One region of the Streptomyces sp. NPDC041135 genome, then DNA from elsewhere that is predicted to be linked to it. Evidence: riboswitches for the same ligand, from Rfam matches in the RefSeq annotation. Region 1 holds a riboswitch; each other region holds the start of a gene.
What was found. A riboswitch is a leader RNA that binds a small molecule or an ion and turns the genes downstream of it on or off. The one in region 1 is predicted to bind cyclic di-AMP.
Positions count from the first base shown of each region.

Region 2: linked by a shared signal. The riboswitch ahead of ACZ6CZ_RS22270 (M23 family metallopeptidase) and the one ahead of ACZ6CZ_RS26240 (transglycosylase SLT domain-containing protein) in region 1 are both predicted to bind cyclic di-AMP.
Region 3: linked by a shared signal. The riboswitch ahead of ACZ6CZ_RS15300 (C40 family peptidase) and the one ahead of ACZ6CZ_RS26240 (transglycosylase SLT domain-containing protein) in region 1 are both predicted to bind cyclic di-AMP.
Region 4: linked by a shared signal. The riboswitch ahead of ACZ6CZ_RS08880 (M23 family metallopeptidase) and the one ahead of ACZ6CZ_RS26240 (transglycosylase SLT domain-containing protein) in region 1 are both predicted to bind cyclic di-AMP.

Region 1 covers NZ_JBVIYZ010000013.1:7,218-14,214, forward strand. The annotation lists gene ACZ6CZ_RS26225 (ABC transporter ATP-binding protein) at 1-264, opposite strand, end outside; gene ACZ6CZ_RS26230 (LolA family protein) at 422-1,690, opposite strand; gene ACZ6CZ_RS26235 (polyprenyl synthetase family protein) at 2,051-3,061, opposite strand; cyclic di-AMP (ydaO/yuaA leader) riboswitch at 4,145-4,320, shown strand; gene ACZ6CZ_RS26240 (transglycosylase SLT domain-containing protein) at 4,325-4,816, shown strand; gene ACZ6CZ_RS26245 (HAD family hydrolase) at 4,941-5,789, opposite strand; gene fahA (fumarylacetoacetase) at 6,121-6,997, shown strand, end outside.
Region 2 covers NZ_JBVIYZ010000009.1:181,899-188,895, reverse strand. The annotation lists gene ACZ6CZ_RS22290 (aspartate aminotransferase family protein) at 1-1,072, shown strand, start outside; gene ACZ6CZ_RS22285 (helix-turn-helix domain-containing protein) at 1,179-1,802, shown strand; gene ACZ6CZ_RS22280 (DUF6126 family protein) at 1,799-1,918, shown strand; gene ACZ6CZ_RS22275 (tyrosine-protein phosphatase) at 1,928-2,725, opposite strand; cyclic di-AMP (ydaO/yuaA leader) riboswitch at 3,132-3,289, shown strand; gene ACZ6CZ_RS22270 (M23 family metallopeptidase) at 3,294-4,214, shown strand; gene ACZ6CZ_RS22265 (SGNH/GDSL hydrolase family protein) at 4,453-5,238, shown strand; gene ACZ6CZ_RS22260 (MBL fold metallo-hydrolase) at 5,409-6,626, shown strand; gene ACZ6CZ_RS22255 (sensor histidine kinase) at 6,903-6,997, shown strand, end outside.
Region 3 covers NZ_JBVIYZ010000005.1:379,385-386,381, reverse strand. The annotation lists gene ACZ6CZ_RS15320 (8-amino-7-oxononanoate synthase) at 1-255, shown strand, start outside; gene ACZ6CZ_RS15315 (DUF397 domain-containing protein) at 339-563, opposite strand; gene ACZ6CZ_RS15310 (helix-turn-helix domain-containing protein) at 573-1,433, opposite strand; gene ACZ6CZ_RS15305 (ATP-binding protein) at 1,656-2,144, shown strand; gene ACZ6CZ_RS15300 (C40 family peptidase) at 2,262-2,735, opposite strand; cyclic di-AMP (ydaO/yuaA leader) riboswitch at 2,739-2,937, opposite strand; gene ACZ6CZ_RS15295 (urease subunit gamma) at 3,609-3,911, shown strand; gene ACZ6CZ_RS15290 (urease subunit beta) at 3,923-4,234, shown strand; gene ACZ6CZ_RS15285 (urease subunit alpha) at 4,227-5,948, shown strand; gene ACZ6CZ_RS15280 (urease accessory protein UreF) at 5,959-6,633, shown strand; gene ureG (urease accessory protein UreG) at 6,744-6,997, shown strand, end outside.
Region 4 covers NZ_JBVIYZ010000003.1:128,217-135,213, forward strand. The annotation lists gene ACZ6CZ_RS08870 (M16 family metallopeptidase) at 1-810, shown strand, start outside; gene ACZ6CZ_RS08875 (M16 family metallopeptidase) at 807-2,195, shown strand; cyclic di-AMP (ydaO/yuaA leader) riboswitch at 2,394-2,557, shown strand; gene ACZ6CZ_RS08880 (M23 family metallopeptidase) at 2,570-3,325, shown strand; gene ACZ6CZ_RS08885 (GntR family transcriptional regulator) at 3,544-4,239, shown strand; gene ACZ6CZ_RS08890 (HPr family phosphocarrier protein) at 4,412-4,693, opposite strand; gene ACZ6CZ_RS08895 (bifunctional acetate--CoA ligase family protein/GNAT family N-acetyltransferase) at 4,872-6,997, shown strand, end outside.

The DNA.
Region 1 (6,997 bases):
CGTCGTCTTGCCGGAGCCGTTCGGACCGAGGAAGCCGAAGACGCTGCCGGCCGGGACGGTCAGGTCCAGGGCGTCCACGGCGAGCTGGCCGCCGCGGTAGCGCTTGGTGAGTCCGCGGGTCTCGATGACCGCGGCCACCGGATGCCCTGTGACACCGGCGGCCTTGTCCGCCGTGGCGCTCGCTGCTGGGTGTCGCAGGGCCTCGGCGTCACCACCGTCCGCGCTCTGCCCCGACACCCGCTCCGCGGCGGACGGTTCGCCCATCGGCTCCCTCGTTTCGTCGTGCCCGGACCCCCCGGGGTGCCCCGGCCCCAGTTCCCGGCCCTCGGTCCCGGCCCCGGCCCCGGTCCGGGGTTCGAGGTTCGGGGTTCGGGGTTCGAGGTTCGGGGTTCGGGGTTCGGGGCCCGGGTCCCTCAGGGGGTCACTTCGCCGTGTTCGCCGCCTTGACCAGGGTGGCCTTGTCGACCGCGCCGACGTACACCTTGCCGTCGTCGGTGATCAGGGCGTTGACCAGGCGGGTGGAGAACACCGTGCCCTTGCCGAACGTGCCGGTGACCTTGTCGCCGAGCGAGCCGAGGAAGCCGTCCACAGCGCTGCCGCCGGAGCCGGAGCCGGAGGGCAGGCCGCCCTCCGCGCCGGTGTCGAAGGTGGCTACGGAGCTCCAGCCCTGGCCGATGACGTCGGCGCCGTCGGCGCCATCGGCGGAGTGGCCGCCGGAACCGGGGACGGACAGCCCGGGCAGTCCGGGCAGCCCGAGGGATTTCTCGGCACCGTCGCCGGCCTTGTGCCCACCGGTCTTGTGGTCGCCGGACCTGTCGTCGCCCTCGGTGACCTTGGCACCCTTGGGCGGGGTGAAGGAGAAGGTCGAGGCGGCCGGTGCGGCGAAGCTCACCTGGGTGAAACCGGCGTCGATGACGGCGGCGCCGCCGCTCGACGGGGTCAGCGTGAACTTCAGCGGCAGGCCCGTCTTCGCGTCGACGGCGATGCTGATCGCGCCGACGGTGGAGCCGGACTGCCGGGGCTTGACGAGCAGCCGGTAGGCGTCCCGGCCGGCCACCTGCGCGGTGCCGTCCACGGTCACCGACGTGGTGCTGTCGACCGACTTCAGCAGCTGGTCGGCGAAGTCCTTGGGCGTCGCAGGCGGCTCGGACCGCTGTTCCTTGCCGGCCTGGTGGGCGGTGGAGTGGTAGACCTCGTTGGACTTGCTGTCGTAGCCCCAGACGTTCTCGCCGTTGTGTATGAGGCTGTACTCGGCGCCGCTCTCCAGCAGCGACACCTTCTGCCGGTCGGGGCCGTCGCCGGCCACGCGCAGGGTATGTGTGCCGGAGGCCAGCTCGGTGAGCCGGGAGGAGGGATCGGCGGAGGAGCCGTCGCCGCCCTGGCCCAGTCCGGAGGCGAGGCCGTTCTCGAGGCCGCCGAGGTCGGGCAGGCCGAGATCGGTGCTGATCTTCACGGTGCCGGACAACTGCTGCACGTCCGACCTGGCCATCTTGTCGATGAGCTGCTGGGCGGTGATCTTCGGCAGGTCGGGGTCGCCGGAACTGGCGAGCGCCGGGACCAGCCCGATCGTGGCCGCCGCCACCCCCACCACCGCGACCGGGACGGCGTAGCGCGCGGCCTTGCGCCGGCCGGGACGCAGGTCCTCGTCGCCCGCCGCGCCCGTGGTGTCGTCGGATTCGTACGGTGCCATGTGTGCCTTACCTCCGTCGTCGGCGGCGGCTGCCCTCACCCTGGTTCACCCTGAGCCGCCATTCTCACCCGAATCGGTGAGGAGTGGTGATTTCCGTGGTTTCCATCTGACCAAATCGGCCGTGAGGAAGCGTCAGCCCTCGGAGCCAACTCCGTGTACGCCTGGGGTATGACACGCAGGGCCCCTTGTCTCTCCTACCCGTAGGGGACCGGAACCCGCATGGAGCCGGATCGGACCCGCACGGAGCCGGATCGGACCCGCACGGACGGGACCGGACCCGACCGGACGGGATGCGCGGGGGCGGGGCGGGATGCGCGGGGGCAGTGGTGACCGGCCGGGGCCGCCCCGGTGGCTCGCCGCTCAGCCGGCGCGGTGCACCACGGCGTCGCACAGCTCCAGCAGGGCCGCCTTCGCGTCGCACTCCCGCAGCGGGGCCAGCGCCGAGCGGGCCTCCTCCGCGTACCGCACGGTGTCCCTGCGGGCCTGCTCCAGGGCGGGGTGCGCCCGCAGGGCGGTCAGGGCCTCGGCGTGCCGGGCGTCGTCGGTGAGATCGGAGTCCAGCAGCTCGCACAGGGCGACGTCCTCGGGCAGCCCGAGCCGCGCCGCGCGCTCCCGCAACCGCAGCACGGGCAGGGTGGGGATGCCCTCGCGCAGGTCGGTGCCGGGGGTCTTGCCGGACTCGTGGGAGTCGGAGGCGATGTCCAGCACGTCGTCCGCGAGCTGGAAGGCGACGCCGAGCCGCTCGCCGTACTGCGTCAGAACGTCGACGACCGTCTCGTCGGCGCCGGACATCATCGCGCCGAACCGGCACGACACCGCCACCAGCGAGCCCGTCTTGCCGCCGAGAACGTCCAGGTAGTGCTCGACCGGGTCCCGGCCGTCCGTGGGGCCGGCGGTCTCCAGGATCTGCCCGGTCACCAGCCGCTCGAACGCGAGGGCCTGGACCCGTACCGCCTCGGGACCGAGGTCCGCCAGGATCTGGGAGGCGCGGGCGAAGAGGAAGTCCCCGGTGAGGACGGCGACGGAGTTGCCCCAGCGCGTGTTCGCACTGTCCACCCCGCGCCGGACGGACGCCTCGTCCATGACGTCGTCGTGGTACAGGGTCGCGAGATGCGTCAGCTCGACGACGACGGCCGACGGCACGACACCGGGCGCGTACGGGTCACCGAACTGCGCCGCGAGCATCACGAGCAGCGGTCGGAACCGCTTCCCGCCGGCCCGCACCAGGTGCTGCGCCGCCTCCGTGATGAAGGGGACCTCGCTCTTGGTGGCCTCGAGCAAGCCCTCCTCGACAGCCGTCAATCCGGCCTGGACATCGGCTTCCAGAGCCTGGTCCCGCACGCTCAGCCCGAACGGCCCGACGACGGTCACGAGGGGTCTCCTGTCTGCTGGTGTCAGCTGGCGATTACACGGTTTGTCGATAGGTCGTTGCCATCACTCAAGTCAGCGTATCCGGTCAGGTTTCGATCACCGATAGCGCCCACCCGTCCAGCCCGGGCGGTATCGGATCACGGCCGGTATGTTTCTGATCAGCTGATACGAACGGACATTGATCGACTTAACAGGAACACACCCCTCTTGTCGCGAAACGACCGACAAGCCGTGTCCCGGAGAGTCATGATCCCCGCCGACGGAGAGCGGTGATCCCCGACCGCCGGGGAGGGCCGCGCCGGGAGGGCCGGGCCTGGAGAGTGGTGCGACCCGTAGTCCCGGCTTCCCCTCGCGGTCGACATGCACGCGCGCGTGCGCCCTCGCACGGACCCGTGCGCGTGCACGACGCTCACCGTCGCCACGGACGGCCGACGTCTCGTACCGCTTCGGCCGACGTCTCGTACCGCTTCCGAGGCAGGCCCACCGCTGCGCCCACCCCGACTGGCCGACGGTGGCACCTGGGGCGGATCTCCACGCAGCCGTACAGCCACACCTAGAGCACGGCCACCCTCCGCCATCGCCCGCTCACGGTGGCCAACCCGGCCGCACCACCCGACGCTGCCGCGAACACGACGGCCGGGACTCGCCCCCCATGACATGTGACACGGACCACTTCGCCGTCGCGCACGGGGTAACGCGCGAGAAGGGCGGCGATGCAGCATTCCAACCGAACCCGAACCCGAACCCGAACCCGAACCCGACGCGAACTCGAATTCCGACCCCGAGAAGGCGGATTTCACGAATCCCCCATGTCTAGTGATGTCTGATTTAGCGTAATTTGCCAAATAGTGAGTTGGGTCACGCGCCCCCTGAAGCGCCCCCTGGCCCACCTGAGCCACTTCTTGCCTTTTCTGTGCGCCAGTTGAGCCTTGGCGACCGCAAAGGATCAAGTACCTCATACGCCTTCGATCAAGGTCAATTAGGACGTTGGGTGAAACCGGTACTTGTTCCCGACATGTGCTCTCGCATACGTTCCCGACCTGCCGGGCGGAACGCCTAATCCTGCCGCCGCCCGTCGTACCCCATTGACGAACCATTTCGTACGGCAGGAGCGGGGGACCCAGGTAAGCCGCCGGGCCGGACGGCACATGCCGCACCGGACCCGGCTAGGGGTGAAGTCGCGCCGCCACACGGTGGCGTGGCCGGGCACCTCCCCGCCCGAACCCGACAGCTCACCTCGCAGGCGACGGAGAGGAATGCCGCATGTCTGTTGTCGCTCAGCCCCGTCGTACCCGCGCCCAGCGCCTGGCCCGCACCCTGGCCGTCGCCGGCGTCGGCGCCGCTGTTCTCGCACTTCCGCTCGCCGGCGCGGCCACCGCCTCCGCCGCCACCACGACGTCGGCCACGACGCCCTCGACCACCCTCGCCGGGTACCCGAACAACCTGGACGGCTGGATCCGGGAGTCCCTCGCCATCATGGCCGAAAAGGGCATCCCGGGCACCTACAACGGTATCTACCGCAACGTCATGCGCGAGTCCTCGGGCAACCCCCGCGCCATCAACCTGTGGGACTCCAACGCGGTGAAGGGCACCCCGTCCAAGGGCCTGCTCCAGGTCATCGACCCGACCTTCGCGACCTACCACGTGGCCGGCACGGCGTACGACCCGTACGACCCGGTCGCGAACATCACCGCCGCCTGCAACTACGCGGCCGCGCGGTACGGCTCGATCGACAACGTCTTCGGCGCGTACTGACAGCCACTGTTCCCGGCCGGCAGCCAGCAGCAGCCACAGCCTGGTCAGCCCATGGGCCGGTAGGCCGTCAAGCAGGTCAGCCAGTCGTCCGGTCAGCCGATCAGTCGGTCAGCCGGTCAGCCGGTCAGCCGGTCGGGAAGAGTCTTTCGAGGACGACGGCGATGCCGTCGTCCTCGTTCGACGAGGTGACCTCGTCGGCCACCGCCCGCAGTTCGGGGTGGGCGTTGGCCATCGCCACCCCGTGTGCCGCCCAGTCGAACATCGGGATGTCGTTGGGCATGTCACCGAAGGCCAGGGCCTGGTCGGCGCTGAGCCCCAGGTACTCGGCCGCCAGCGCCAGGCCGGTCGCCTTGGTGACGCCGGACGGCTGGAGTTCCACCGTTCCCGGCCCCGACATGGTGACCGTCGCCAGCGAGCCAACCGCCGAGCGTGCGCATGCCGCCAACGCGTCGTCGGAGAGGGTGTGATGGCGCAGCAGCACCTTGCTGATCGGCGCGCACCACAGGTCGTCGCGCCGGTCGACGCGTACCGCCGGCAGGGTGGGGTGGGGCATCAGGTACCCGGGTTCGATCAGCGTGAGGCCGTCCACGCCGTCCTGGTCCACGGCCGCGTAGACCTGTCCCACCTCGGCTTCGATCTTGCCGAGGGCGGTCTCCGCCAGCTCCCGTTCCAGCGTCACCGACCACAGCAGCCGGTCCGCGCCGGCGTCGTACACCTGCGCGCCCTGGCCGCACACCGCGAGCCCCGTGCAGCCCAGGTCGTCCAGGAGCGGCCGTACCCGGGGCGCCGGGCGACCGGTGACCACGAGATGCCGGGCGCCGGCCCTGGCGACCCGCGCGAGCGCGGCACGCGACCGGTCGGAGACAGTGTCGTCGCCGCGCAGCAGCGTTCCGTCCAGGTCGGTGGCGATCAGGGCGTACGCGGGGCGCGCGGGTGACGCGGGGGGCGCGAACGATGCGGTGGGTGCGGCCATGAGCAGAGAATACGGACCGCACGCCCCTCCGACTCACCCCCGTTTCACCGGCCTCCCCGGCCTCTCCGCCTACCTGCTTACCTGCCTACCTGCCTACCCGGCCTTCTCCGCCCTTCTCCGCAATAGTTCATGCGTGATCGCTCATGCGCGATCGTTCACGCGCATCGAGAACTGCGTACCCATGAGCAGACATCCGTGTGGCACATCGGCAGCGGATGACCGTGGTGACTTGAAGGCGCTGCCCAGGACAGGCAACTCACCCGTAACGTGTGGCGCGACCACATGGAACACAACGCCATGCACGGCCCGGATGAGAGTGAGGCAGTACCCCATGCCCCCCTTCGACGTCCCCGAGGGCGACCCCTTCGGCCCGCACAACCTCCCTTATGGCGTGTTCTCGCCTGCCGGCAGCCAGGAACGGCGGGTCGGCGTCCGGCTCGGCGACCACGTGCTCGACGCGGGCGCCGCGGCCGCGGCACTCGGTTCGCCGTACGGCTCCCTGCTCGCCCGCCCCACCCTGAACCCGCTGCTAGCCGCCGGCCGCACGGCCTGGTCGGACGTGCGGCGGGCCCTGACGGCCTGGGTGACGGTGCCCTCCCATCGCGAGGTGATCGAGCCGCTCCTGCACCCGCTGGCGGAGGTGACGCTGCACCTGCCCTTCGAGGTGGCCGACTACGTCGACTTCTACGCCTCCGAGAACCACGCCCGCAACGTGGGCCAGATCTTCCGCCCCGATGCCGAGGACTCGCTGACCCCCAACTGGAAGCACCTGCCGATCGGTTACCACGGCCGCTCGGGCACCGTGGTCGTCTCGGGCACCGACGTCGTACGGCCGTCCGGGCAGCGCAAGGGCCCCGCCGATCCGGCACCGGTCTTCGGCCCCTCCGTCCGGCTGGACATCGAAGCGGAGGTCGGCTTCGTGGTGGGCGTGCCGTCGGGGCTGGGCAGGCCGGTCGCGCTGGCCGACTTCCGCGAGCACGTCTTCGGGCTGTGCCTGCTGAACGACTGGTCGGCACGGGACGTGCAGGCCTGGGAGTACGTTCCCCTCGGACCGTTCCTCGGCAAGTCCTTCGCCACCTCGGTCTCGGCGTGGATCACCCCGCTGGAGGCGCTGGAGTCGGCCCGGGTGACCCCGCCGGAGCGCACGCACCCGCTGCTGCCCTACCTGGACGACGCGGCACCCGACATCGAGCCCGGCGGCTACGACC
Region 2 (6,997 bases), on a different contig from region 1:
CGCCGAGCGCCTCCTCACCCACAGCCCCCATCTGGACCGGGTGTTCTTCGGCAACAGCGGGACGGAAGCCGTCGAGACCGCCCTGAAGTTCGCCCGGTACGCCACCGGCAGGCCGCGCGTGCTGTACTGCGACCACGCCTTCCACGGCCTGACCACCGGCTCCCTCTCGGTCAACGGCGAGGGCGGCTTCCGTGACGGCTTCGCCCCGCTGCTGCCCGACACCGCCGTACCGCTCGGCGACCTCGACGCCCTGGCCCGGGAGCTGCGGAAGGGGGACGTCGCCGCCCTGATCGTGGAGCCGATCCAGGGGAAGGGGGTGCACGAGGCGCCCCCCGGCTATCTGCGCGCCGCGCAGGAGCTGCTGCACCGGCACAAGGCGCTGCTCATCGCCGACGAGGTGCAGACCGGTCTCGGCCGCACCGGCGACTTCTACGCCTACCAGCACGAGGACGGCGTCGAACCCGACCTGGTCTGCGTGGCGAAGGCGCTGTCCGGCGGGTACGTCCCCGTCGGCGCCACCCTCGGCAAGGACTGGATCTTCAAGAAGGTCTACTCGTCCATGGACCGCGTCCTGGTGCACTCGGCGAGCTTCGGGTCCAACGCCCAGGCGATGGCGGCCGGCCTCGCCGTGCTCGCGGTCATGGAGAACGAGCAGATCGTCGCCAACGCCCGGGCCATGGGGGAGCGGCTGAAGTCCCGCCTCGCCGCCCTGGTCGGCACCTACGAGCTGCTCGCCGACGTGCGCGGGCGGGGCCTGATGATCGGCATAGAGTTCGGCAGGCCCGGCTCGCTGAAGCTGCGCAGCCGCTGGGCCGTGCTCCAGGCCGCCCGCAAGGGCCTGTTCGCGCAGATGGTGGTCGTCCCGCTGCTCCAGCGCCACCGCATCCTCACCCAGGTCTCCGGCGACCACCTGGAAGTGATCAAGCTCATCCCGCCGCTGATCATCGACGAGGCCGACGTGGACCGGTTCGTCGACGCCTTCACCGACGTGATGGACGACGCGCACAGCGGCGGTGGTCTCATGTGGGACTTCGGCAAGACACTGGTCAAGCAGGCGGTCGCCAACCGCTGACACCGGCTCACCGGCCCGCTCCCCGTCCGGGCCTCGGAGGCAATACCGGTTTTGCCTCTGAGGCAAGAGATTTGCCGCAGAGGCAAAACGGGGGCTGAATGGAGGCATGAGCCCCGAAGAAGCCCCTCCGGCGGCGGGCCCCGGCGGCCACCTGCCCGCCGTCGCGCCGCAGCTGCGCGCGCTGCGCCGCCGTACCGGCCTCACCCTGGAGGCCGCGGCCCGCGCGGCCGGGCTGTCGCCCGCGCACCTCTCCCGGCTGGAGACCGGCCTGCGGCAGCCGTCGCTGCCGATGCTGCTCGCGCTCGCCCGTATCTACGGTACGACCGTCTCGGAGCTGCTCGGCGAGTCGGTGCCCGACCGGGACGCGATCGTCCGCGGCGCGGCCATGGAACCGACCCCGGCGGGCGGCTGGACCTACTTCCAGGCCGGCGCGCCGGGCCGCGGGATGCAGGCGCTGCGGGTCCGGGTGCCGCACGGCTCCCAGGGCGACATCGTGCGCGTGCACCCCGGCGAGGAGTGGCTGTACGTCCTGCGCGGCCGGCTGCGGCTGCGTCTCGGGGACGCCGCGCATCTGCTGGCGCCCGGTGACAGCGCGCACTTCGACTCGCTCACCCCGCACCGCATCGCCGCCGAGGACCACGACGGCGTCGAGCTGCTGTTCGTCCACACCCTGCTGCAGAGCCCCACGGCCACGCTGTGCCTCGGGCCCCTGACCGGAGAGCCGTCATGAGCAACGTCGAGGACAAGTTCCCCCGGGCCCTGTGGGTCCGGCTGATCATCTACATCGCCGCGGGCCACCTCCTGGCGGCCTTCCTCTACCTGCTGTTCACGCTGGGCGCCAAGTAGCCCGCCGCTTCAGTCCAGCAGCCGCTCGCGCAGCCGCTCGCGGGTGTTCGGGGTCAGGCCCAGACCCTGCGCCAGATACGCCTCGACCCCGCCCCAGGTCTCCTCGACGGTCTCGAAGGCCGCCGTCAGATACTCGGCGCGGGCGTCGAACAGGGGGCTGAGCAGCTCCATCACCTCGGGCGTGTACGCGGTGGCCGCGTCGCCGCTGCGGTGCACCTTGTAGCGGCGGTGCCTGGCGTTGGACGCCAGGTAGTCGGCGACGATCGCCTCGCGCTCCACGCCCAGCGCGAGCAGGGTCACGGCTATCGACAGCCCGGCGCGGTCCTTGCCCGCGGCGCAGTGCATCAGCGCGGGCACGCTGTCCTCGGCCAGCGCGTGCAGCACCCGGGAGTGCTCGGCGGTGCGCTCCGTGATGATCCTGCGGTAGGAGGCGGTCATCCGGGCCGCCCCCTTGCCGTCCGCCAGGATGCCGCGCAGCTGCTCGATGTCGCCGTCCCGGACCATCTTCCAGAACTCGGCGCCGTCCGCCGGGTCGCTCAGCGGCAGGTTCACGTTCCGCACGCCGGGCAGCTCCACGTCGGGGCCCTCCAGCTTGTGGTCGGCGGCGTTGCGGAAGTCGAAGACCGTGTGCAGGCCCAGCGAGGCGAGGTACTCGGCGTCCGAGGCGGTCGCGTGCGCCAGATGCCCGCTGCGGAACAGCACCCCGTACCGCACCCGGTGGCCGTCGGTGGTGGGCAGGCCGCCCACGTCGCGGAAGTTGCGCACTCCGGCCAGCTGCGGCTCGGTCGACGGGACCTGCTGCGTCACGGGGGCTCCTCCCGGTCGGTCCCGGCGGCGCGGCTCGTCGGCGGGCACGCCGTCGACCTTACGACATCGGTCCGACCGTGCGGTATCCGATCCTTCTGTCCGTTCTATTGCTATTCGCTGGCTTCGCTGCAACTCACTCCGGAATGGCACTATCTGTACGGCGGCGCGTGAGGAGCGTCATATCCGTGACCGTCCGTCGCACGTCATGTCCACGTAATCGGCGTGCTTCCTTGGGCTGTTCGCCATTCCGGGCGGCGTCTGTCCACGGAAAGTGACCGGGAATTCCCCCTGTGGATCATGGGAAAGGCGGACGGCGGAGAACTTCTGCTTGTTCCCCCGCGTCCCGCTCGCTTACGTTCGCCACCAATCCGGACGGAACGCCGAATCCTGCCGCCGCCCGGAGCCCCGCACACACTCACCCGTGCACGGCAGGAGCGGGGGACCCACCAGGTACGACTGCCTGTTCCGGTGCCCGGGACGGCTAGGGGTGAAGCCGCGTGCTGCGCGGCCGGGCAGCTCCAGTCCGAACCCGACAGCTCACCTCGCAGGCGCCGGAGAGGAATGCGTCATGCCCGCCAAGGGTAAGCACCGCCGCCCCAAGGCCCCGCGTCTCACCCGCTCCATCGCCGTCGCCGGAACCGGTGGCGCCGCACTGGCCCTGCCGCTCCTCGGGGCCACCGGGGCGCACGCCGCCACGGTCAAGGAGTCCGCCGCCGGCAGCGCGGTGCGGTCCGCGCCGGTGGCCGCCACGTCGGCCTCCGCGGCCCGGTCGGACGCGGGGACGGCGCGCACCTACACCGTCCGCACCGGTGACTACCTCTCCAGGATCGCCGAGCAGCAGCACGTCGCCGGTGGCTGGCACCGCCTCTACGCCGACAACCGCGAGGCCGTGGGCGCCGATCCCTCGCTGATCCACCCCGGCCTGAAGCTGACGCTGGGCGGCAGGGCCACACCGGCGCACACCGAGTCCGCCGCCCCGAAGCCCGCCCCGCCCGCCCCGGCGCACTCCGCCACCCCGCGGGCCGAGGCCGCGGCCCCGCGGCAGGCGGACACCGAACCGGTGTCCGCGGGCACCTCCACCGGCTTCGTCCTGCCGGTGACCGGCGCCACCGTCGGCACCGGCTACCACGTGGCCGGCGGCATGTGGTCCAGCGGCTACCACACCGGCGTGGACTTCGTCGTCCCGACCGGCACCTCCCTCAAGGCCGTCGGCGCGGGCACGGTCGTCTCCGCGGGCTGGGGCGGCGCCTACGGCAACCAGGTCGTCATCAAGCTCGCCGACGGCCACTACGCCCAGTACGGCCACCTGTCCCAGCTCTCCGTCTCGGCCGGCCAGAGCGTGACCGCGGGCCAGCAGGTCGGCCTCTCGGGCGCGACCGGCAACGTGACCGGCCCGCACCTGCACTTCGAGATCCGCACCACGCCCGACTACGGCTCGGACGTGGACCCCGTTGCCTACCTCCGCGGACACGGCCTCGCCGTCGGCTGACGCCTCGTCAGGCACCCCGCCAGGCACCCGCCGGAGGCCGGACCCGATCCCCGGGTCCGGCCTCCGGCCCGTCCGCATCCCCGACACGCCTCGCGACCTGCGTATTCCGTACTTGACCGAACATTTGAGAGTGGCTTATCTCACCGATCGTCAACCCCCGCTTACGGTCGCGTAGGTCACACCCGAAGGTGAATCATGGACCGACGTGGCAGACGATTCGAAGAGTGACAGCAGATCAGTGATCGGGTCGTACGTGGCGGTGGGGGACAGCTTCACCGAGGGCGTCGGCGACCCCGGCCCCGACGGGGCGTTCGTCGGCTGGGCCGACCGCTTCGCGGTCCTCCTCGCCGACCGGCGGCCCGAGGGAGACTTCGAGTACACCAACCTCGCCGTGCGCGGGAAACTGCTCGACCAGATCGTGGCCGACCAGGTGCCCCGGGCCCTCGAACTCGCGCCGGACCTGGTGTCCTTCTGCGCCGGCGGCAACGACATCATCCGCCCCGGCACCGACCCGGACGAGGTGGCCGAGCGCTTCGAGGCCGCCGTGGCCCGGCTGACCTCCGCCGTCGGCACGGTCATGGTGACCACCGGGTTCGACACCCGGGGCGTGCCCCTGCTCAAGCACCTGCGCGGCAAGATCGCCACCTACAACGGGCACGTCCGGGCCGTCGCCGACCGGTACGGCTGCCCCGTCCTCGACCTGTGGTCCCTGCGGGCGATCCAGGACCGGCGCGCCTGGGACCACGACCGGCTGCACCTCTCGCCCGAGGGGCACACCCGGGTGGCGCTGCGGGCCGGGCTGGCCCTCGGCCTGCCGGTGCCGGCCGACCCGGAGCAGCCGTGGCCGGTGCTGCCGCCCCGCGGCACGCTGGAGATCCGCCGCGACAACGTCCAGTGGGCCCGCGAGTACCTGGTGCCGTGGATCGGCCGCAGGCTGCGCGGCGAGTCCTCCGGGGACCATGTGACGGCCAAGGGCACCCTGTCGCCGGACGACATCAAGATGCGCATCGCCCCCGTCGCCTGACACCGCCGGCCCGGGGCGCCGGAGCGGGCACGGTCCGCCGGATCACCGGCGCGGACCGTGCCCGCCCCGGCTCCACCGTGTGGCCGAGGCGGGCCGTGGTGCCGCCGGGGACCGCGCTGTCGGAGGGGCCGACCATAATGGAGGACCTCGGCGATTCTCCTGGAGGTACCGTGACCGGATTGCGAACCCTGAGCCACGGGGTCCGCGTGCTGCGGCCCGCGGCCTTCGGTGCGGACCCGGGTGGTGAGCGCATGGCCAGGATCCGCAGGTCACCGCATTTCGCGGACGGCGTGTTCCAGAACCCCGGGGGCACCGCCCGCACCCGGCCCACCGGCTCCACCCTCGACTTCGCGAAGGTCTTCTTCGACAAGGACCAGCGGCCTCGCCGCACCCCCCGCGGCACCGTCCCGCTGCACGCCACCACCGTCGCCGACCTGGCCGCACCGCCCGCCACGGGACTGCGGCTGACCTGGATGGGGCACTCCAGCGTACTGGCCGAGATCGACGGGCACCGGGTGCTGTTCGACCCCGTCTGGGGCGAGCGCTGCTCCCCCTTCCCGTTCGCCGGCCCCAAGCGGCTGCACCCGGTGCCGCTGCCCCTGGCCGCGCTCGGCCCGGTCGATGTCGTGGTCATCTCGCACGACCACTACGACCACCTGGACCTGCCCACGATCAAGGCGCTGGCCCGCACGGACACCGTGTTCGCCGTCCCGCTCGGCGTCGGCGCCCACCTCGAACACTGGGGCGTGTCCGCCGACCGGCTGCGCGAGCTGGACTGGCACGAGTCCACCCGGATCGGCGGCCTGACCCTGACCGCCACCCCGGCCCGCCACTTCTGCGGCCGCGGCCTGCGCAACACCCAGCACACCCTGTGGGCCTCCTGGGCCGTGGCCGGCGAGGAGCACCGGATCTACCACAGCGGGGACACCGGCTACTTCGAGGGATTCCGGGACATCGGCGCCGAGCACGGCCCCTTCGACGCCACGATGGTCCAGATCGGCGCCTACAGCGAGTTCTGGCCGGACATCCACATGCGCCCCGACGAGGGTCTGCGCGCCCACCTCGACCTCCAGGGCGGCCGGCCGCACGGCGTGCTGCTGCCCATCCACTGGGGCACCTTCAACCTCGCCCCGCACGCCTGGGCGGAGCCCGGCGAGTGGACGAAGGACGCCGCCGAGGACGCCGGCCAGGCGGTCGCCCTGCCCCGGCCCGGCGAACCCTTCGAGCCCGCGGGCACGCTCCCCACGCAGCCGTGGTGGCGGGTGGTGTCCGCGCCCGTCGACACCCCGTGGCGCCTCTCCGGCGGCGCCGACCGCGCCGGCGACCCGGTGGAAAGCCGTGCGGAGAGCCCCCGAAAGGGGGATCTCGACCTGGCCGGGGAGCGCTGACCGAGGGTCCCCGTACGCCCTCCTGGCGGTCCCGACGCCGCACGGCCGCGCAGGTTATCGGTCTGTCGTACGACGCCTCATACCAGAGCGGGACGCTGCCCGGGGGAGTTTGCCGACTGCCCGCCGGACATGGTGCGCAGGCGACTACCGTGAGTGTCCGTCGGGCGACACAGGGCCGCATTGCCCCGGTCCTCCCGTCCGGCACCGCGATGGCGCACGCCTGCCCGCGCGCCCCGCGCGAGGAGCCAGGCCCGACGGACCAGTACGAGGACACCGATGTCTCACCTCCGTGCACCGGCCCCCCGCGCCGACCGCCGAGAGGGCGGCCGGCACGGACGGCCGGTCACCCGACCCGCCCCCGCGCTGCCCGA
Region 3 (6,997 bases), on a different contig from region 1:
CTGCACGCGCGGCTGACCGCCGCGGGCCTGGAGGCGGTGGCTCCGGACGCCGCGGTGGTCTCCGTGCGCGCGCCGTCCCCGGAGGCGGCGGTGCGGTGGGCGGCCGACTGCCGTACGGCGGGCCTGGCCGTGGGCTGCTTCCGTCCTCCTTCCGTGCCCGACGGCATCTCACGGCTGCGGCTGACCGCCCGCGCGGACCTCTCCGGGGCCGAGATCGAACACGCGGTACGGGTGATCGGCGAGACACGGCCATGAGTCGGCGTGACACGGCCGTACGTCGCACGCGTGGGCGCTGATCGCAGGCGAGGGGTGTGGGCCGGGGGTGTGGGCCGGCCGGGTCAGCGGAGCGCGGCGAGGAAGCCCGTCCAGCTCTCGGGGGAGAAGAGCAGCGCGGGTCCGGCCGGGTCCTTGGAGTCGCGCACGGCGAGCAGTCCGGTCCCGCTGCCGCGGTGCGGCCGGGCCGTCTCGACGCAGTTGTTCGCCCCGGTGCTGTAGCTGCTGCGCAGCCAGCGCACCGATGGCAGATCGGTACTGGAAAGGACGTTCCGAGGCAGTGCTGTCATGGTGCCTCCTTACGCGCCGTCACCTATCGCGGCGAGGTAATCCAGTGAATCCTCGGTCGAAAGGGCTTTGCCCTGAAGGGTCGTGAAGGCCTCCGAGTAAGCCCGGAGGTCTTCTTTCCGTTCGAGGTAGAGGCTACTCGTCAACTGGTCGAGAACGACGACATCCAGATCAGAAGTGCTCGGAAATGAGAAGATAACGAAAGGCCCGGTGAGGCCGACATGGGCGCCGGCCGCGAACGGCAGGATCTGCAGCCGCACCTGGGGCAGCCGGGCCGCCTCCGTCAGCCGCTCCAGCTGGCGGGCCATCACCTCGGCGCCGCCCACCTCGCGCCGCAGCACCGCCTCGTCCAGCACCGCGCTCAGCTCCAGCGGCGGATCGGACCGCAGGACGTCCTGCCTGGCCAGCCGCACTTCCACCAGCGCGTCCAGGCGTTCCTCGTCCAGTCCCTCGACCGCGGCCCGGGTCACCGCCCGGGCGTACTCGGGCGTCTGCAGCAGGCCCGGCACCACCGTGGTCTCCAGGGTGCGCATCCGGCTGGCCTGCGACTCCAGACTGATGAAGTCCCGGTAGGTGGGCGGCAGTACCCCGCGGTAGGCGTGCCACCAGTGGTGCCGTCCCCCGCGCTCCTCCGAGCCCGCCAGCATCAGCAGCAACTCGCGCAACTGGGCGTCCCGCACTCCGTAGGCGTCCAGGAGTAACCGCACATCGGCCGGTTTCACACCACTGGCGCCCGTCTCGACGCGGCTCACCTTCGACTGGTGCCAGCCCACGAGCCGGGCCGCCTCCCCGCTCGTGAGACCCGCACCGGTGCGCAGGGCGCGCAGTTCGGCGCCCAGTTTCCGGCGGCGCACCGCGGGACCGTTCTGCATGAGCCGCTCCTCACTCGCCAATACTCCATATGCGCCGCCCGAATACGGTCTGCCGTCGCAGCGTTCACCGCTTTGAGCGACAGATATATGCATAACTTGGTGGATCGCTCCCGTGACCGGCCGGGTGATGACAGTCTGGCGACGAAGCACCAGTCCGGGACCGTACTCGAACCAACCGCTCCGTGTCGGACCGCGGTCCCGTGGGAAAGGGGCGACCTCGCCATGGCAGACCTTCTGGAAGCATCCGTCACTCTGCCGAGCGATCCCGCCTCGGTGTCCGCGGCCCGCTCGTACGCGGTGGGAACCCTGGCGGAGTGGGGACTGCCGGCGGACACGGAGGCGGCCGACACGGTGCGCCTGATCGTCTCGGAACTCGCCACCAACGCCGTGCAGCACACCTTCGGGCAGTCGCCGACCTTCACGGTCGACCTCGCCCTGGTGCGGGACGAACGGCTGTGCATCGGCGTCACGGACAGTCATCCGCGTCTTCCCAGGAGACTCCCGGCCGCCGTCCAGCAGGACAACGGACGCGGCATGGTGATCATCCGCTGGCTCACCTCGGAGCGGGGCGGGCGGCTGCGGGTCCGCCGCACCCGCGAGGGGGGCAAGACGGTCCTCATCGAGCTGCCCTGGACCGTCCCGGCCCACCCGGTGACCGCGGCGGGCGAGCAGCGGGCCCAGGGTCTGCCCGGCGGCCGGAGGGCGCCCTGAGGGCCCTTGTGGGGCGCGGGCGGAGCGGGCCCGGCCCCAGGGGGCGTGGAGCGCGCCGACGGTCCCCTCGGTGCCCGAGGGGACCGCACGAGGGGATCGCCCTCGCCGCGCTACGGGTCAGCTGACCCGGCCGTACCAGACGCTCCTGGTCCAGATCTTCTGCAGCCTCACCACGTCCCCGGTCCTGGGGGCGTGCCAGATCTTGCCCTTACCGGCGTAGATGCCGACGTGGTAGACGCTGGAGCCCGAGTGGAAGAACACCAGGTCCCCGGCCTTGCGGTGCTTGGCCGAGACGTGGTGCGTCTTGTTGTACTGCTGGGCGGCCGTTCGAGGCAGCTTCTTGCCGGCCTTCTTGAACGAGTACAGCGTCAGCCCGGAGCAGTCGAACCTGCGTGGTCCGGTGGCCCCGTACCGGTAGGGGGAACCCTTCTTGGAGGCCGCGATCTGAAGTGCCTTCGTCGCGGTGGTCGCGGCCGAGGCATCGGTGGAGAGGCCGGGAACCACGATGGAGCCGCCGACGGCGGCGATGGTGAGGGCCGAGGCGGTGCCGGCCCGGACCATCAGCGACGGGACACGATTGAGCGCAGTCATGCGCAACCCTTCGTCAGCCGCCTGTGAAGGATGACCTGTCGGATTCGGGCTGGCGAAGTTGCCCGGCCGCGTTGCCGCGGCTTCACCCCAAGGGCTGCTCGAACCGGGCGTCGAAAGATTCGAACGTCCGTTCCGGCGACCCGTCTTGCCTGGGTCCTCCACTCCTGCCGATCCACTTCTGTCGACCGGGCACCCGGGCGGCGGCAGGACTCGGCGTCCGCCCGGATCGCCCCGCCGTTGTGGCGGGGTCTTGTCGTCAGTCAGGGATCTTCACTCACTCCAGTCAGAAAATCCCAACGGAATCGGGGATTTGTGGTGTTACTCACCACTCACCCGTTCGGGTGAACGTTAGTACGTCCGAGTGACCGTCAACTGCCGCTCATAGCCCCGGACCTGGGAGAACGCACCTCCCGTCCCAGGTCGGTGACCACCCCCGCACGGTCGTCGGAGGCTGGAAGAACGTTCTGCCGCTACTCCGTACGGGGGTACGTCGTTTGGGGCGTTTCGGCCGCGCCCGGAGTGTCGGGTCGACAGCCGCGCCGCTGCCGGACCGTCAGCCGCGCGGATCGGCCGGTGCCGTCGGAGGGGGTGTCCCGGAGCCGGGCGCTGCCCCTGGGGGCGGTGTCCCTGGGGGCGGTGCCCGGCGGTCCGGGTCGGTATGGGTGGGGCCATGTCGTGGTCATGAAGGGATCAAGGGCTGGTTAACGTCGGCGAAACTCCGACGAACTAGCGTGCCGATCCACGCCACCAGGGGTTTTTCTCTTACGGATGGAGCGGGATCGCCCAATCTGTCTGTGTGTTACATCTATCCCGTCGTGGTGGCTGCGGCAGCCGGACCCCGCACGGTCCGGAGCAAGGACTGTGAGGTGGGACGTGCAACTGACCCCGCACGAGCAAGAGAGGCTGCTGATCCATGTGGCGGCCGACGTGGCCGAGAAGCGCCGGGCCCGCGGGCTCAGGCTCAACCACCCGGAAGCGGTCGCCCTCATCACGGCGCACATCCTCGAGGGCGCCCGCGACGGCCGCGGCGTCGCCGAGCTGATGTCCTCGGGCCGCAAGCTCCTCACCCGGGACGACGTCATGCAGGGCGTGCCGGAGATGATCCACGACGTGCAGGTGGAGGCCACCTTCCCGGACGGCACCAAGCTCGTCACCGTCCACGACCCGATCGTCTGAGGGGGCGCGCCGTGATCCCCGGAGAGATCCTCTTCGCCGACGGCCCGGTCGTGTACAACGAGGGCCGCGCGACCACCCGGCTGACCGTGCTGAACGCCGCCGACCGCCCCGTCCAGGTCGGCTCCCACTACCACTTCGCCGAGGCCAACCCCGGCCTGGAGTTCGACCGCTCCGCCGCGCGCGGCAAGCGGCTGAACGTCCCCGCCGGCACCGCCGTGCGCTTCGAGCCGGGCATCCCCGTCGACGTCGAACTCGTCCCGCTCACCGGCGCCCGCGTCGTGCCCGGGCTGCGCGGCGAGACCGGAGGTGCCCTCGATGCCTGAGATCTCCCGCGCCGCCTACGCCGACCTGTTCGGCCCCACCACCGGCGACCGCATCCGGCTCGCCGACACCGACCTGCTGATCGAGGTCGAGGAGGACCGCTGCGGCGGGCCCGGACGCGCCGGGGAGGAGGCGGTCTTCGGCGGCGGCAAGGTCATCCGGGAGTCGATGGGCCAGTCGCGTGCCACGCGCGCGGAGGGCACCCCCGACACGGTGATCACCGGGGCCGTCGTCGTCGACCACTGGGGCGTCGTCAAGGCCGACGTCGGCATCCGCGACGGCCGCATCACCGGGATCGGCAAGGCCGGCAACCCCGACACCATGGACGGCGTCCACCCCGACCTGGTCCTCGGCCCGGAGACCGAGGTCATCGCGGGCAACGGGCGCATCCTCACGGCCGGCGCGATCGACGCGCACGTCCACTTCATCTGCCCGCAGATCGCCGACGAGGCCCTGGCCTCCGGCATCACCACCCTGGTCGGTGGCGGCACCGGCCCGGCCGAGGGCTCCAAGGCGACCACGGTCACCCCGGGCCCCTGGCACCTGGCCCGGATGCTGGAGGCGATGGAGGCCTACCCGCTGAACATCGGCTTCCTCGGCAAGGGCAACACCGTCTCGCACGAAGCCATGCTCTCCCAGATCCGCGGCGGCGCGCTGGGCCTGAAGCTGCACGAGGACTGGGGCTCCACCCCGGCCGTCATCGACGCCGCGCTGACGGTCGCCGACCGCACCGGCATCCAGGTCGCCATCCACACCGACACCCTCAACGAGGCCGGGTTCGTGGACGACACGCTCGCCGCGATCGGCGGCCGCGGCATCCACGCCTACCACACGGAGGGCGCCGGCGGCGGCCACGCCCCGGACATCATGACCGTCGTCTCCGAGCCGCACGTGCTGCCCAGCTCGACGAACCCGACCCGGCCGTTCACCGTCAACACCGCCGAGGAACACCTCGACATGCTGATGGTGTGCCACCACCTCAACGCGGCCGTACCGGAGGACCTGGCGTTCGCCGAGTCCCGGATCAGGCCGTCCACGATCGGCGCGGAGGACGTCCTGCACGACCTGGGCGCCATCTCCATCATCTCCTCCGACTCCCAGGCCATGGGCCGGGTCGGCGAGGTCATCATGCGGACCTGGCAGACCGCCCACGTGATGAAGGGGCGGCGCGGGCCGCTCCCGGGCGACGGGCGCGCGGACAACCTGCGGGTACGGCGCTACGTCGCCAAGTACACGATCAACCCGGCCCTCGCCCAGGGCCTGCACCGGGAGATCGGCTCCGTCGAGACCGGCAAGCTCGCCGACCTGGTGCTGTGGGAGCCCGCGTTCTTCGGGGTCAAGCCGCACCTCGTGCTCAAGGGCGGCCAGATCGCGTACGCGCAGATGGGCGACGCCAACGCCTCGATCCCGACACCCCAGCCGGTGCTGCCCCGGCCGATGTACGGGGCGATCGGGCGGGCCCCCGCCGCGAACTCCGTCAACTTCGTGGCGCCCCTCGCCGTCGAGGACGGACTGCCCGAGCGGCTCGGGCTCGGCAAGCGGTTCGTGGCGATCGAGTCGACGCGCGGGGTCACCAAGGCGGACATGCGGGAGAACGACGCCCGGCCGCACGTCCGGATCGACCCCGACAGCTTCGCCGTGCACATCGACGGCGAACTGGTCGAGGCCGTCCCGGCCGCGGAACTGCCCATGGCCCAGCGCTACTTCCTCTTCTGAGGTGGCGGCGATGACACGCGCGGCGCTGCTCGTCCTGGCCGACGGCCGCTTCCCCGCCGGAGGGCACGCGCACTCCGGCGGGGCCGAGGCCGCGGTCAGGGCGGGACGGATCACCGGGGCCGCGAGCCTGGAGGAGTTCTGCCGGGGACGGCTGCACACGGCCGGTCTGGTCGCCGCGGCGCTGGCCGCGGCCGCCGCACTCGGCGCCTCCCCGGCGGAGCTGGACGCGGCGGCGGACGCGCGGACCCCGTCACCCGCCCTGCGGGCCGCCGCGCGCCGGCTCGGACGGCAGCTGCTGCGGGCCGCCCGCACCGCGTGGCCGTCGGCCGAACTCGAGGCGCTGGGTCGGGCGTTCCCCAAGGGCGCGCATCAGCCGGTGGTGCTCGGGCTCGCCGCCCGGGCGGCCGGACTCGGGCCGCAGGATGCCGCCCACTGCGCCGTGTACGAGAGCGTGAGCGGCCCGGCGACGGCCACCGTGCGGCTGCTGAGCCTCGATCCGTTCGACGCCACCGCCGTGCTGGCCCGGCTGGCCCCGGAGCTGGACCTGGTGGCGGACCGGGCGGTGGAGGCGGCGCGGGAGGCGGCCGACGGCGACCTCGACGCACTGCCGGCCGCCTCGGCGCCCCTGCTGGAGATCGGCGCGCAGTGGCACGCCGACTGGCCCGTACGGCTGTTCGCCTCGTAAGGGGGCGCCGCCTCCCGGTGCCCACCCACCCCGCCCTCCACCAGGGTCCGCCATCTCTCACCCCCTCACCTTCGCGTCCCCGTGACTCCCCCCGCCGTCAGGAGCCGTACATGCACCTCGACCACAGCCACACCACCGCCCACCCCCACGGCCCCGCCGCCGTCGGCGCGGACGCGCGCCGTCCCGACGGTTCCCGCCGCGCCCTCCGTATCGGGCTCGGCGGCCCCGTGGGTTCCGGGAAGACCGCGACCGTCGCCGCCCTCTGCCGCGCCCTGCGCGAGGAGCTGTCCCTCGCGGTCGTCACGAACGACATCTACACCCGGGAGGACGCCGAGTTCCTGCTGCGGGAGGCCGTCCTGCCCCC
Region 4 (6,997 bases), on a different contig from region 1:
GCGGTGCTCTCGGTGGTCGGCGACATCGACCCCGAGCAGACGCTCGCCTGGATCGAGAAGTACTTCGGCTCGATCGCCTCGCACGACGGCAAGCCCGCCCCGCGTGACGGCTCGCTGCCGGACGTCATCGGCGAGCAGCTGCGCGAGGTCCTCGTCGAGGAGGTGCCGGCCCGCGCCCTGATGGCCGCCTACCGCCTCCCGCACGACGGCACGCGCGCGTGCGACGCGGCCGACGTGGCGCTCACCGTCCTCGGCGGCGGCGAGTCCTCCCGCCTGTACAACCGGCTGGTGCGCCGCGACCGTACGGCCGTCGCGGCCGGGTTCGGCCTGCTGCGGCTGGCGGGCGCGCCCTCGATGGGCTGGCTGGACGTGAAGACCTCCGGGGACGTGGAGGTGCCGGTCATCGAGGCCGCCATCGACGAGGAGCTGGCCCGCTTCGCGGCGGAGGGCCCCACGCCCGAGGAGATGGAGCGCGCGCAGGCCCAGTTGGAGCGCGAGTGGCTGGACCGGCTCGGCACGGTCGCCGGCCGCGCCGACGAACTGTGCCGGTTCGCGGTGCTGTTCGGCGACCCGCAGCTCGCCCTCACCGCCGTCGGGCGCGTGCTGGAGGTGACCCCGGAGGAGGTCCGGCAGGTCGCCGAGGCCAGGCTGCGCCCCGACAACCGCGCGGTCCTCGTCTACGAGCCGAAGACCCCGGAGGCCGTCCAGGACGCCGACGTCCCCGAGGACCCGGAGTCGCAGGCCACCGTGGAGGCCGGCGCCGGCCGGCGCGACAGCGACCACCGCGAGGATGAGGAGACGGCGAAGTGAGCGAGCTTGCCACCATGGAGTTCCACCCGCGGCCGGAGCCCGGCGAGGCCCGGCCCTGGGCCTTTCCGGCCCCTGAGCGCGGGGCGCTGGACAACGGCCTGACGGTGCTGCGATGCCACCGCCCCGGCCAGCAGGTCGTCGCCGTCGAGGTGCTGCTGGACGCGCCCCTGGACGCCGAGCCGACCGGTCTGGACGGCGTCGCCACCATCATGGCGCGGGCCTTCTCGGAGGGCACCGACAAGCACTCCGCCGAGGACTTCGCCGCCGAGCTGGAGCGGGCCGGCGCCACGCTCGACGCGCACGCCGACCACCCCGGTGTCCGGGTCAGCCTGGAGGTCCCGGCCTCCCGCCTGGCCAAGGGCCTCGGGCTGCTCGCCGACGCCCTGCGCGCGCCCGCGTTCGCCGACAGCGAGGTGGAGCGGCTGGTGCGCAACCGCCTCGACGAGATCCCGCACGAGATGGCCAACCCCGCCCGCCGGGCCGCCAAGGAGCTGTCCAAGGAGCTGTTCCCGGCCGCCTCGCGCATGTCCCGCCCGCGCCAGGGCACCGAGGACACGGTCGCCAAGATCGACGCGGCGGCCGTCCGCGCCTTCTACGACCGGCACGTGCGCCCCGCCACGGCCACCGCGGTCGTCGTCGGCGACCTCACCGGCACCGACCTGGACGCGCTGCTCGCCGACACCCTGGGCGCCTGGCGCGGCTCCCCGGCCGAGCCCCGGCCCGTGCCGGCGGTGACCGCCGACGACACCGGCCGCGTGGTCATCGTCGACCGGCCAGGCGCCGTGCAGACGCAGCTGCTCATCGGCCGCGTCGGCGCCGACCGGCACGACCGGGTGTGGCCCGCCCAGGTGCTCGGCACGTACTGCCTCGGCGGCACGCTCACCTCCCGCCTGGACCGCGTGCTGCGCGAGGAGAAGGGCTACACCTACGGCGTCCGCGCCTTCGGGCAGGTGCTGCTCTCCGCCCCGGACGGCTCCGGCGCCTCGATGCTCGCCATCAGCGGCTCGGTGGACACCCCGAACACCGGGCCCGCGCTGCACGACCTGTGGACGGTGCTGCGCACGCTGGCCGCCGACGGTCTCACCGACGCCGAGCGCGACGTCGCCGTGCAGAACCTCGTCGGGGTGGCGCCCCTGAAGTACGAGACGGCCGCCGCGGTCGCCGCGACCCTGGCCGACCAGGTCGAGCAGCATCTGCCCGACGACTTCCAGGCCACGCTGTACCGGCAACTGGCCGCCACGGGCACCGTGGAGGCCACCGCGGCGGTCGTCAACGCCTTCCCCGTGGACCGGCTGGTGACCGTGCTGGTCGGTGACGCCGCCCAGATCAAGGAGCCCGTCGAGGCCCTCGGCATCGGCGACGTCACGGTGGTGGCCGCCGAGTAGCACCGGCAGCGCGCGGGGCCCCGGTGACCTGTGGGTCGCCGGGGCCCCGCTGCTGTCAGATGTCCGGATTGCGGGGGAGGTTGCCTGTCTGCCCTGTGGGATGCGCTACAAAAGCCGGATTCTGTTTGGGATTTGAGAGGCGCTCCCTTTAGTTTCTTCCGGGCTGTCCGTCAGGCAGTGCGCCGCGCCCGCGGCACCGGACAGTCATCGCCGAGTCCCCGTACGGCGCGAGCCAGGGGAGCCGGGGACCCACGCAGTCCCTGGGGTGAATCGGACGCCCGCGCGCGCAGCGAGGGGGTCCGTAGGAGACCTTCCTGCTCCGAACCCGTCAGCTAACCCGGTAGGCGAGAGGGAAGGAAAGGACCAGCCACTTCATGGCGTTCATGTGCGCCTCCGGCAAGCACCGCAGGCCCGGCCGGGTCAAGCGCACCTCCGCGCAGGCAGCGGGCATCGCCGCCCTCACCACCGGCGTCCTCGGCGGCACTCTGGCCGCGGGTCCCGCGCTCGCCGCGGAGAACAGCGTCGAGCAGACCGGTCTGACCCCCGTCATCACCCTCAGCGACTCCGTCGCCGAGCAGATCGACGCGCAGGCCGCCGCCCAGCGCGAGGCCGCCGAGCGGCAGGCGGCCGAGGAGGCCGCGGCCAAGGAGGCCGCCGAGCGGGTCAAGCAGGAGCGCGCGGCCCGGGTCCGTGCCGCCCGCGCGGCCGAGCGCGAGCGCCTCAACGCCTTCGCCGCCCCGATCGCGCACTCCTACGTCTCCACCGGCTACCAGACCGGCGGCTCGCTGTGGTCCTCCGGTTCCCACACCGGCATCGACTTCCACGCCGCGAGCGGCACGGCCGTGCACGCGGTCGGCGTCGGCACGGTCGTCTCCACCGGCTGGGGCGGGGCGTACGGCAACGAGGTCGTGATCAGGATGGCCGACGGCATGTACACCCAGTACGGCCACCTGTCCGTCATCGGCGTCTCGGTCGGCCAGCGGGTCACCCCCGGCCAGCAGATCGGCCTGTCCGGCGCGACCGGCAACACCACCGGCCCGCACCTGCACTTCGAGGCCCGGACGACCCCCGAGTACGGCTCCGACGTCGACCCGGTGGCCTACCTCCGCAAGCACGGCGTGCACGTCTGACGCACCGGGTCACCGACCCGGCCGCACGATCTCGAGGCCCCGGCCGCCAGGCCGGGGCTTTCGCCGTTCCCGGTGCCGGCTGTCCAAAAAATATCCCTGGATTCCGACCCGCCATCGGAAATTCCGGCCTGCTGCAATAGAGTCGCTGAACACACGTCAATCGGCGGCGTACCGCGGCGTTCGGCGGCGTTTCACGGGGATTAAGACGGAGGTCGGTCATGCGTATTCCGGCGCATTCGGTATGCACGGCGATCCGGGACGACATCGTCGCCGGCGTCCACGAGCGCGGCAGCCGCCTCACCGAGGAAGTCCTGGCCCGCCGCTACGGCGTCTCGCGCGTCCCCGTCCGCGAGGCACTGCGCACCCTGGAGGCCGAGGGGTTCGTGGTGACCCGGCGGCACGCGGGCGCGTGCGTGGCCGAACCGACCGAGCAGGAGGCCGCCGACCTGCTGGAGATGCGGATGCTGCTGGAGCCGCTCGGTGCCTCCCGTGCCGCCCAGCGGCGCACCGAGGCCCATCTGAAGGTGCTGCGCGGCCTGGTCAGGCTGGGTCAGGAGCGGGCCCGGCGGGGTACCAGCGAGGACCTGCGATCCCTGGGCGGCTGGTTCCACGAGACGCTCGCCCAGGCCTCCGGCAGCCACGCCCTGACCTCGGTGCTCACCCAGCTGCGGCACAAGATCGCCTGGATGTACACGGTGCAGGCGCCCGCCAGCCCGGCCGAGTCCTGGGCGGAGCACGGCGCCATCGTGGACGCGGTGGCCCGCGGCGACGCGGAGCGCGCGCGGGCGATCACCGCGCTGCACGCCGAGCGGGCCACGGCCGCGCACCGGCTGCGCTTCTCCGCCGGAGCGCACGCCCGGGACCGTGTGAGGACTTCGCAACCTCCCGTAAACATGTCGGGCCCGCGCCTTTAACACGGGCACCGTATACAAAGAGGAGTAATTCGCGGAGGTGTATTTCCGCTGCCCGAATTCCGGCGTGCTCACATCGTCACCGGCATATCTTCCCCGGAAAACGCCGACAGCCGCGCCGCCCCCGGAAAGGGGTGGCGCGGCTGTCGGTGTTCTCGCGGCGGTACGCGGCCGCTCAGACGGTCTCGGGAAGCTCCTCGAGGCCCTCGGCGACCAGTTTGGCCAGCCGGTCGAGGGCGGCGTCCGCGCCCTCGGCCTCGGAGGCCAGCACGATCTCCTCACCGCCCTGGGCGCCCAGGCCCAGGACGGCCAGCATGGACGCCGCGTTGACCGGAGTGCCGCCGGCCTTGGCGATCGTCACCGGGACGCCGGACGCCGTGGCGGCCCGGACGAAGATGGATGCGGGGCGGGCGTGGAGGCCCTCGGCCCAGCCGACGTTGACGCGGCGCTCAGCCATGTGATGCTGCCCTTCAGTGTCTCAGGGTTGTCTAGACCAGTTTCCCATACGGTGGGGCGTGCCCGGTGCGGGCCCTCGTCCGGTACCGGCGGGCCGTCGCACGGCGGCCCCCGTCCGACGTCCGTCACCCACAGACTGCCTCGCGCCGTTGTCGTACGCGAGCCGTACTCTGGGGCCCATGCAGACCCCGGCGGACCGGCAGGACCGGCACGAGTACCCCGCCCACTGGGAGGCGGACGTGGTGCTGCGCGACGGCGGCACCGCGCGCGTCCGGCCCATCACCGCCGCCGACGCCGACCGCCTGGTCAGTTTCTACGAGCAGGTGTCCGACGAGTCGAAGTACTACCGGTTCTTCGCGCCGTACCCGCGGCTGTCCGCCAAGGACGTCCACCGCTTCACGCACCACGACTTCGTGGACCGGGTGGGACTCGCGGCCACCGTCGGCGGCGAGTTCATCGCCACCGTGCGCTACGACCGCATCGGCGCCGACGGCATGGCCGCCTCCGCGCCCGCCGACGAGGCCGAGGTGGCCTTCCTGGTCCAGGACGCGCACCAGGGGCGCGGGGTCGCCTCCGCCCTGCTGGAGCACATCGCGGCGGTCGCGCGGGAGCGCGGCATCCGCCGGTTCGCGGCCGAGGTGCTGCCCGCCAACACCAAGATGATCAAGGTCTTCACGGACGCCGGGTACACCCAGCGGCGCAGCTTCGAGGACGGCGTCGTACGCCTGGAGTTCGGTCTGGAGCCCACCGACCGCTCGCTGGCGGTCCAGCGCGCGCGTGAGCAGCGCGCCGAGGGCCGCTCCGTACGGAGGCTGCTGGTCCCGGGCTCCGTCGCCGTCGTCGGCGCCGGCCGCACGCCCGGCGGGGTGGGCCGCAGCGTCCTGGGCAACATCCGGGACGCCGGTTACACCGGGCTGCTGCACGCCGTGAACGCGGCCTACCCCGCGGACCTCAAGGAGGTCGACGGGGTCGCCGCGTACCGCTCGGTGCGGGACATCGAGGGCCCCGTCGACCTCGCCGTCGTCGCGGTACCGGCCTCCCTCGTGCCCGAGGTGGTCGCCGACTGCGGGGAGCACGGCGTCCAGGGGCTCGTCGTCCTCTCCGCCGGGTACGCCGAGAGCGGGCCCGAGGGGCGCGAGCGGCAGCGCGCCCTCGTGCGGCAGGCGCGCGCGTACGGGATGCGGATCATCGGCCCGAACGCCTTCGGGGTCATCAACACCTCCCGCGAGGTGCGGCTCAACGCGTCGCTGGCGCCAGAGATGCCCCGGCCCGGCCGCATCGGGCTGTTCGCCCAGTCCGGCGCCATCGGCATCGCGCTGCTGTCGCGGCTGCACCGGCGCGGGGGAGGGGTCACCGGGGTCACCGGGGTCTCCACCTTCGTCTCCTCCGGCAACCGGGCCGACGTCTCCGGCAACGACGTCCTGCAGTACTGGTACGACGACCCCGACACGGACGTCGTCCTCATGTACCTGGAGTCCATCGGCAACCCCCGCAAGTTCACCCGCCTCGCCCGCCGCACCGCCGCCGCGAAGCCCCTGGTCGTCGTGCAGGGCGCCGGGTCGGCCCCGCAGGGCCACGCTGTGCGCGCGACGCGGCTGCCGCACGCCACGGTGTCCGCGCTGCTGCGGCAGGCCGGGGTGATCCGGGTGGACACGATCACCGAGCTGGTGGACGCGGGCCTGCTCCTCGCCCGCCAGCCGCTGCCCGCGGGACCCCGGGTGGCGATCCTCGGCAACTCCGAGTCGCTGGGCCTGCTGACCTACGACCAGTGCCTCGCCGAGGGGCTGCGGCCCTCCCGGCCGCTGGACCTGACGACCGCGGCGACGGCGGAGGACTTCCGCGCCGCGCTGTCGGCGGCCCTGGCCGACGACGGCTGCGACGCCGTCGTCGTCACCGCGATCCCGGCGATCGGGGAGGCGTCGGTCGCGGACGCGGCGCTGGCGGAGGCGCTGCGGTCAGCCGCCGAGCAGGTGCCCGGCAAGCCGGTGCTCGTGGTGCACGTGGAGCTGGGCGGCCTCGCGGAGGCGCTGTCGGCCGCGGCGAGCACGGCCCCCCAGACCGCCGCCGGCACCCGCCCGGCACCGGCCCGCCCCTTCGGGACACCGGCCCCGCAGCCGACCCCGCCTCCCGGCAGACCGGCCCCGGGTGCACCGACCGCACCGGGCGCCACTGCCGGGACCGGCGCGCCCGGCGCCGCCGGCACCTGCTCCCGCCTGATCCCCGCCTACCCCGCCGCCGAGCGCGCCGTGCGGGCCCTCGCCGAGGCCGTGAAGTACGCGCAGTGGCGCCGGGAGGCGGCCGAGCC